One region of the Janthinobacterium sp. BCJ23 genome, then DNA from elsewhere that is predicted to be linked to it. Evidence: predicted binding sites of a transcription regulator. Region 1 holds the regulator's gene; each other region holds the start of a gene.

Region 1 (2,201 bases):
TCCGCCTGCGCGTGCCGCACGGCGTGGGCGAGAAGGGCTCGAACAAGATTGCGATCGAATTGCAATCGCTGGACGACCCGTCGCTGCATGTGCGTGAAAGCGCGGTCTTCATCGTGCCGCGTTAATGCAGGAAGGCCGGTCCCCGCATGGGGGCTGGCCGTTTACACAGGAGAAATACCATGTCCGACAGTCTGAAACTGCAGCCTCCCGTTGCACCGTGGTACAAGCATCGCTGGCCATGGCTGCTGATGATCGGTCCCGGCCTGTCCGTGGTCGTCGGCAGCTTCATGGGCTATATCGCGTTTACGCAGCCCGACGCGCTGGTGGTGGGCGATTATTACAAGCAGGGCAAGGCGATCAACCAGGATTTGAAGCGCGACACGATCGCCAGCGACCTGGCCATGGATACGAGCCTGGCGTACGACGTGGCGTCAGCGCGCCTGACCGGTTCCGTGCACAGCTTCGGCAAGGCCTATCAGGGGCCGTTGCAGCTGCACCTGGCGCATGCGACTTTGCCGGAAAAGGATATCAAGCTGCTGGTGCAGCCCGATGCGGCCGGCAATTTCTCGGTCGCGCTGCCGATGCTCGAGCGCAGCCGCTGGCAGGTGCTGGTGGAAAACGACAAGCGCGAGTGGCGCCTGTCCGGCATCTGGACCTGGCCCGTGCAGCGCAGCATCGCGCTGCATGCGGATGAAGAGCTATAAGCCTTACTTGCAGACGTCGGTACCGGCTGTAATGGCTTTCAGCTTGGCAGGCTGCAGGATCTCGATCTCGCGGTTCGAGACGCGCAGCCAGCCTTCCTTCTTGAATTTCGACAATAAACGGCTGACGCTCTCGATGGTCAGGCCCAGGTAGTTGCCGATTTCCTCGCGCGACATGCGCAGCTGGAATTTGCTGCTCGAATAGCCGCGCGCCTCATAGCGCGACGCCAGGTTGACGATGAAGGCGGCAAAACGCTGCGTCGCCTGCATATTGCCCAGCAACAGCATCACGCTTTGCTCGCGCGTGATTTCCTGGCTCATCATGCGGTGGAAATGCCGCAGCAGGGTCGGCATATTGCCCAGCAATTGTTCCAGGCTGGAAAACGGGATTTCACACACTTCGCTGTCTTCCAGCGCCACCGCATTACAGTGGTGGCGGTCGGCGCTGATGGCGTCCATGCCCAGCAGTTCGCCGGCCATCTGGAAACCCGTCACCTGCTCTTCGCCGCCCGGATTGATCTGGTACGTCTTGAAGTGTCCCAGGCGGATCGCGTACAGGTTCTGGAACGAGTCGCCGATGCGGAACAGCGAGGCGCCGCGCACGATCTTGCGGCGGCGGCCGATGATCTGGTCCAGCCTGTCCATGTCGCCCATATCGAGGCCCATCGGCAGGCACAATTGATGCATGCTGCAGGTCGAGCATCGCGCACGCAACGCTTCCACGGTCACTGTGGGCAAGGTTGGAGTGAGTAGCGCTTCAGTCATGTCGGTACCTTTTAGAAAATGCAACAACAAGTTTACTGCATACAGGGTTGCCGTGTGCCAATTTCACGGCAATTTCGGCGAATAAACGACGTTCCGACTTTAATTATATGGCAACATCGTCAAAAGCCCATGCGGGGAGGGCCATTTGCGCGGCGCCGCTTGCCAACTTGATGTATTGATAGGAAAATTCCTAACAGCATTATCTGCCGCCTGTGCCGCCCGGTACTGAAAAGGAAATCATGAAGCCTCTCGGCATCAAAGCAAAAGTCGCGCTGGCCACCAGCCTGACCTCGATCGCCATGATCGCGCTGGTCACCATGATCCAGGTGCAGCATATGCGCGACGACTTCACGCGAGTACTGCTGAGCCAGCAGTCGTCCCTGATCAGCCGCACCGCTGCCGAGCTCGACGACAAGCTGGGCATGCTGCTGCAGATCGTCACCCTGACGGCCAGGCAGCAGCCGCCGGAACTGATGGCCCAGCCGGCCCAATTGCGCGAATACTATTCGCGCCGCTCGATGCTGGTGCTGTTCGACGACGTGCTGGTGCTCGATGCACATGGCGCCGTCGTGGCCGACATGCCGGAAGTGGCGGGGCGCGCCGGCATCAACGTTGCCGAGCGCGAGTATTTCCAGACCGTGCTGCGCACGCGCCAGCCCATGATCACCGAGCCGATGCTCGGCAAGTCGAGCGGCATGCCCATCGTGCAGATGGTGGCGCCCGTGCTGGCCGCCG
Region 2 (2,201 bases), on a different contig from region 1:
CGGGGAAGTCATCCCATTGCCCGTTTTTATCTATTTCTTGTGCGTAGAGAGTACGCAAATGCAAGCTTACTCTTGATATAAATTAATACAATTTAAATAATACTATTGGTTCAGTTGACAACATCGCATACGGCTATGTCTGCTTGTGTTAACGATAGACAACATGACGTTAGGAAACGGCGTGACAAGGCGCGCCAGCTTGTGCTAGCGGCGTCTCGGCTTATTTGGGAGGGGGGCGGCGGGTGCTTCAGTCGTTGTTGTTGCTGACGCCAAACAGGCGATCCTTGGCGTTGAGCAGCTTTTGTACCTTGGCGCCCATTTTCATCAGCTGCGCCATCGATTCGGGCGACAGGCGCTGCAAGTCGTCGAACCAGGTATTGGCCAGGTCGACCAGTTCATACATTTCGCGCATGCGTTCCTGCGCATATTGATCCACCGGTTCCGTGGCCGGTGCCAGCAGCGCTTCGCGCAGCACCGTCAGGGTGGGCGCCACTTCGCGGCGGCGGCGCTCGGCGGCCACCACACGGAAGATTTGCCACACATCGCCCAGCGAGGAAAAATACTCGCGCCGGTCGCCGGGAATGCGCGACTGGCGGATCAAGCCCCAGCCCTGCAATTCCTTCAGGCCGATGCTCACGTTCGAGCGTGAAAAACTCAGGTGCTCCGCGATTTCATCTGCGTGCAAAGGGTGCTCCGCGACAAATAACAAGGCGTACACTTGCCCTACCGTACGGTTAAAGCCCCAGCGGCTGCCCATCTCGCCGAAATGGCTGACAAAGGTCAGGATCAGCGGCGTCATTTGGATATGTTGAGTTTTCATAATTATCTGAATTTTTTCACGCCATACTGGTGGGGTCAATTGATATATGTCATGTTTCGCAGTATTATACAAAATATCGAATTTACAGAAAATTCTGAAAACTCAAGAAGTATAGAAGATGCCGACCACGTCCTTGTCCTTGCCCCGCTTTATTCTTCCCCGTGCCGCCAGCCTGGCGCAAGGCGGCGCCGCCTTGCTGTGGCTGCCGCAGGCGGCCTTGCTGGCCTGGGCCGTGCAAGCCATGCAAGACGGTGCACCCTGGCGCGCGGCCCTGTTGCCGGCCGTTGGCGTGCTGCTGCTGGGCGTGCTGCGCGCCGGCTGCGAAGCGTGGGGCGCGCGGCGCATGTATGCGGCGGCACGCGCACACCTGTCCACCTTGCGGGAACAGGTGGCGCAAGCGCTGGCGCAGCGCTCGCCGCTGGACCGCCAGCGCGCCCAGTCGGGCCAGGCGGCCAGCGTCATCGCCGAACAGGCCGAAGCCATCGTGCCGTATCTGGTGCGCTACAAACCCGCGCGCTGGAAAGTGATGCTCGTGCCGCTCGTGATCCTCGCCGTGGTGACGCCGCTGTCGTGGATCGCCGCCTTGATCCTGCTCATCGCCGCCCCCTTGATTCCCGTCTTCATGGCGCTCGTCGGCATGGGCGCGCAAGCGGCCAGCCGCGCGCAGATGGTGGAAATGGGCAGCATGAACGCCTTCCTGCTGGACCGCCTGCGCGGCCTGGCTACCTTGCGCGCGCTCGACGCCGTCGACGCCACGGCCGAACGGCTCGATGCCTCGTCGCAATCCGTGCGCCGGCGCACGATGGTGGTGCTGCGCATCGCCTTTTTGTCGTCGGCCGTGCTCGAGCTGTTTTCCGCGCTCGGTGTGGCCATGGTGGCGGCCTTCATCGGTTTCTCTCTGCTGGGCAGCATCCATTTCGGCACCTGGGGCCGCGAGCTGAGCTTGGGGCAGGGCTTGTTCATCCTGCTGCTGGCCCCCGCGTTTTTCGAGCCGCTGCGCGAACTGGCCGCCGTCTGGCACGACAAGGCGGCCGGCGAAGCGGGCCTGGCCGGTTTGCACGACCTGGCGGCCGATGGCGTGCCTTTGCCTGGTTTTGGTGTGGAAGTGGCGGCCGTTTCCGCCGCCGCCATGGCTGTGGCGGCGGCGCCCGCCGTGGAACTCCGGCAATTGCGCTTTGCCCATCCCGGCGAAGCGCCCGTGTTCGACGGCTTCGACCTGACCGTGCGCGCTGGCGAACATGTGGCCCTGCTGGGCGCCAGCGGCGCCGGCAAGACCACCTTGCTGTCCCTGCTGGCCGGCTTGCTGCCCGCCAGCGGCGGCGACATCCGCATCGGCGGCGTGCGCCTGACCGACAGCACGGTCAATACCTTGCGCCAGCGT
Region 3 (2,201 bases), on a different contig from region 1:
TTCCGTGATCGACTTGCCCGCCACCAGCAGGGAAAAGACTTCGAACTCGCGGTCCGACAACTGTTTGTGCAGCAAGCTTTCATTCGGCATCATAATGTTGAGCACGAGCTGCTCCGCCACCTCGGCGCTGATATACGGACGTCCCGACGCCACCTTGTGGATGGCGCCCACGAGCTGGGTGCCCGCGCTTTCCTTGGTCAGATAGCCTTGCGCGCCAGCGCGGATGGCGCGCACCGCATATTGTTCCTCCTCGTGCATGGTGAGGATCAGGATCGCCAGCTTCGGCGCCTCGCTGCGGATTTGCCGGATCAGGTCGACGCCGCTGCGGCCCGGCATCGACAGGTCGAGCAGCAGCAGGTCGAAGCCGCCCTGGCGTACGTGGTTGAGTACTTCAAAGCCGTCGATGGCTTCACCCACGATATCGATGTCCGGCGCGCCGTCAAGGATGCGCTTCAATCCTTCTCGCATGATGGTGTGGTCGTCGGCAATCACAATACGTATCATAGGCGGGCAATCTGGATGCGTGAAATCTGCTCTGTCCGTCACCGGACAATCAAATGTTGAGAAACGAGAAACGTTGCCATTTTAACTGACGCGGCCGAAAATTTGCCTTTTTCTTAATGTGCCGGCAACGGCGGTCTGCGTGGCCATGTGACCCCTTATTCCGATGGTGGTTCCTTGATCAGCCTATGCACGAGTACCGGCAGTTTTGAGTGCGACAGCACCTTGTTGGTCACGCTGCCCAGCAGCAATTGTCCCCAGCCGCTGCGGCCATGCGAGCCCATGAAAATCAGGTCGCAATGCTGCAATTGCGCCACTTCCACGATTTTCAGGGCGGGGCTGTCGGAAAAGGCCGTCAAGCCCGTCGCTTCCAGACCCCGCTTGGCGGCCGCGTCGAGGATGGGCTGCCAGTGGTCGGCGCCCGCCTTGCGCATGGCGATGCGGTACTCCTCCTCGCTGGGGTAGCTTGGCGGAATGATCTCGATGTATACCGGGTACTGGTATTCGGGCGCCACGTACACGGCAAGGATGTCGGCGTGCATCTGTTCGGCAAAGGCAACGCCGGCACAGGCCGTCAAGTTGGAGACGGTGGAGCCGTCCGTGGCGATCAGAATTTTCTTATACATGGCAGATCCTTTGACGGTGACTGAGCGCACGCAACGCCTCTTATTGTAGACGCGGCGGCAGCATTGTATTCATGTAAAGACTTGATAATTATCAACACAACTGCACCTTCAGTATAGACAACATTGGCAGAAAGATCGTGTTTTAGCTGCAACGATGTCCATACTGCGCTGTTGCGCAGGCGCCCGGAAGCAGGATTTGTTGTACTGCGCGTGGTCTTGCACCCACGCCAATGGTAGTATTTCAAAATACAACAGCAGGAACACTTATTTCCTGGTGGAAAAGCTCTTGTGGACCAGCTTTGCACCAGGAAGCGCGTTTTGAGATTTACCAACAGGGCGGCGCCCTGCTACACTCGCACCATCGCAGCGGTATTGCCTCAAATCATCTTAATCGAGAAATTGTGGGTATCAGTCTGTAAAACGCACAGTTCAGGCGGAATTTTGACAAATTATGGAGAAGCAGGGATATGACCAACGCCGCTGATGATTTCGACGCATTATTCGATGAAGTATCTGCGCAAAGTGCGGCCGCGGCTCAGCCCGCACCTGCCGCCGCGCCCGCTCCCGCCGTGATTGCGGATGACGATTTCGACGCGCTGTTCGACTCCGTGTCGGCCAGCGCCGCCGTGCCGGCAGCCGCTGCGGCAGAAACGCCAGCCGCGCCGGAAGCGGCGCCCGTGGCCAGCGCCGATGCGCCTAGCGACGCGGCCGATCCCGTCGACCAGTCCGACAAGCCGATGTTCGAGCGCCTGGGCGGCATCGTGCGCCTGCTGCACGATTCGCTGCGCGAACTGGGCTACGACAAGGCGTTGACGGAAGCGTCGTCGCAGATCGTCGACGCCCAGGACCGTCTGGAATACGTCGCCACCCTGACCGAACAGGCAGCCAACAAGGTTCTGAACACGCTCGACGAAGGCATGCCGGCGCAAGATGTGCTGTCGAAGAAGGCCAAGGACATGGACAGCCGCTGGACGGCCCTGTTCGATGGCAAGCTGAGCCTGGAAGAATTCAAGGCCCTGGCCGGCGATTCGCGCCAGTTCGCGCAAGCCGTTTCCGAAGCAACGGAAGCGGAAA
Region 4 (2,201 bases), on a different contig from region 1:
TCAATGAAATCGAAGCCTCGCCGGCCGACAACGCCAGCGTGCGCACCTTGAACGCCCTCGTCAGCGAAGCGGCCGAGCACAATCAGGCGCAGCTGGCCATCATCAAGCACGCGCTGGCCAAGTTTGCCGATGGCAGCTACGGCCTGTGCGACAACTGCGGCGAAGCCATCGGCCTGTCGCGCCTGAACGCCCGCCCCGAAGCGCGCCTGTGCATCGATTGCCAGACGCGGCTGGAAAAAGCCCGGCGCCCGGTACCATAACGGCTGCATGACTGCGCAACAACAAAGGGCAAGGCATCGCTGCCCTGCCCTTGTTTTCCAGCGTGACTGCCATTGCCTGCCGTCCGCCGCCAGCGTCTGTGCGCCGGCTGGGTGGACGGGTCTCCTCTACTGCCATTGCCTCTGTGCAAGCTGTATGCTTGCTTAACTCATGTGCTGTCCGCCATTGATGGCGATGTTCGCGCCCGTCACAAACGCGGCCTCGTCGGACGCCAGGTAAGCGACCAGGGCCGCCACCTCGTCCGGCTCGCCCAGGCGGCCCAGGGGAATTTGCGGCAGGATCTTCGTTTCCATGATATCGGCGGGCACGGCCGTCACCATCTGCGTGCGCAGGTAGCCGGGCGAGACCGTGTTGACGGTGATGCCGTGGCGCGCCACTTCCAGCGCCAGCGCCTTGCTGAAGCCATGCACGCCCGCCTTCGCGGCCGCGTAGTTGCACTGGCCAAACGCGCCCTTCTGGCCGTTGACGGACGAGATATTGATGATGCGGCCCCATTTATGTTCGAGCATCGGTTCGAGCACCTGCTTGCTCATGTTGAACAGGCTGTCGAGATTGGTACGCATGACCTCGGACCAGTGCGGCAATTCCATCTTGCGCATGCTCTGGTCGCGCGTGATGCCGGCGTTGTTGACGAGCACGTCGATGCGGCCGAACTGCGCCAGCACGCTGGCCACGGCCTCGCTGCAGGCAGCGAAATCCGTCACGTCGATGGCCAGCGGATGGAAATAATACTGCTGCGCCTGCTGCTCGTCGAGCCAGCTTGCCACCCGCGCATTGTCCGGCGTATGCGCGGCCACGACGGCAAAGCCCGCCCCATGCAGGCGGCGGCACAAGGCCGTCCCCAGGCCGCCCATGCCGCCCGTGACCAGCGCTACCTTTTGTTCCTTCATGACTGTCTCTCCCCGCTTGTTATGGTTGTTCTGCGTGGCATCAAGTGTAGGAGCAGTTTTTATTGCCAGCCTTGCGCCAGATCAAGTGCTCAGCCTGATGCAGTCGTGCGCGGCCGGCACCCCGGACTGTGCCAGAATGGCCGCTACTGCACAGCGAGAGGACAAGCCATGACGTACAAGACCGTATTGCTCCACATCGACGACAGCGCCGGGCGCGCCGCCCGCATCGAAGCAGCGGCCAGCATCGCCCAGGCTTGCGGCGGCCACCTGACGGGCGTGGCGCTGACGGGCGTGTCGCGCCTGCTGTACCAGAACCAGCCCGACCTCGATGCCGACCCGAACCTGAGCTTGCACCTGAACTTCCTGCGCGACCGGGCCACGCGCGCCCTCGACGGTTTCGAGGCGCAGGTGCGCGCGGCCGGCGTCGCTTCGTTCGAACAGCGCGTGCTCGACGATGAGGCGGCTGGCGGCATCAGCCTGCTGGCCCGCTACGCGGATCTGGTCGTCATCAGCCAATACAATGCCAAGGATAAATCACCGTCCGTGATGCGCGACTTTCCCGCCTACGTGCTGCTGCATTCGGGACGTCCCGTGCTGATCGTGCCGTATGCGCCGCCGCTGCCCCTGCTGGCGCCGCCGGCGGCCGCGCGCAATGTACTCATATCCTGGAACGCCAGCAAGGAAGCGAGCCGCGCCGTGAGCGCCGCCCTGCCCCTGCTGCAGCGCGCCGGCCAAGTCCACGTGGCCATCTTCGATGCCCAGGTGCATGCCGCCGAGCACGGCGAACAGCCGGGCGCGGAACTGACGCAATACCTGGCGCGCCACGGCGTGGAAGCGCGGCTGCATTTGCTCGATGGCGGTGGCGTGCGGCGCGGCGATATCGGCGAGGCGCTGCTGTCGCAGGCGGCCGACCTGTCGGCCGACTTGCTGGTAATGGGAGCGTATGGCCATTCGCGCCTGCGCGAAACCATCCTCGGTGGCGTCACGCGCACAATTCTGCAAAGCATGACGATCCCCGTGCTGATGGCGCAC

Evidence for each region. Region 1 encodes FNR, which switches genes on or off when oxygen is low (the NO sensors DNR and NnrR bind a similar motif). Its sites were predicted from a motif close to TTGATNNNNATCAA; they were not measured.
Region 2: a site for FNR is predicted at 860-873, ahead of cydD (thiol reductant ABC exporter subunit CydD). Genes of this name have one in related genera too.
Region 3: a site for FNR is predicted at 1,209-1,222, ahead of AC54AG_RS00560 (universal stress protein). Genes of this name have one in related genera too.
Region 4: a site for FNR is predicted at 1,241-1,254, ahead of AC54AG_RS23340 (universal stress protein). Genes of this name have one in related genera too.

The regions. Positions count from the first base shown of each region.
Region 1 is NZ_JCAQAW010000005.1:374,537-376,737, reverse strand. It holds gene ccoG (cytochrome c oxidase accessory protein CcoG) at 1-125, shown strand, start outside; gene AC54AG_RS18645 (FixH family protein) at 180-704, shown strand; gene fnr (fumarate/nitrate reduction transcriptional regulator Fnr) at 708-1,466, opposite strand; gene AC54AG_RS18635 (response regulator) at 1,706-2,201, shown strand, end outside.
Region 2 is NZ_JCAQAW010000004.1:417,834-420,034, forward strand. It holds gene AC54AG_RS16140 (GbsR/MarR family transcriptional regulator) at 248-799, opposite strand; gene cydD (thiol reductant ABC exporter subunit CydD) at 939-2,201, shown strand, end outside.
Region 3 is NZ_JCAQAW010000001.1:129,680-131,880, reverse strand. It holds gene AC54AG_RS00565 (response regulator) at 1-504, opposite strand, end outside; gene AC54AG_RS00560 (universal stress protein) at 660-1,127, opposite strand; gene AC54AG_RS00555 (protein phosphatase CheZ) at 1,595-2,201, shown strand, end outside.
Region 4 is NZ_JCAQAW010000009.1:63,489-65,689, forward strand. It holds gene AC54AG_RS23330 (TraR/DksA family transcriptional regulator) at 1-260, shown strand, start outside; gene phbB (acetoacetyl-CoA reductase) at 423-1,169, opposite strand; gene AC54AG_RS23340 (universal stress protein) at 1,338-2,201, shown strand, end outside.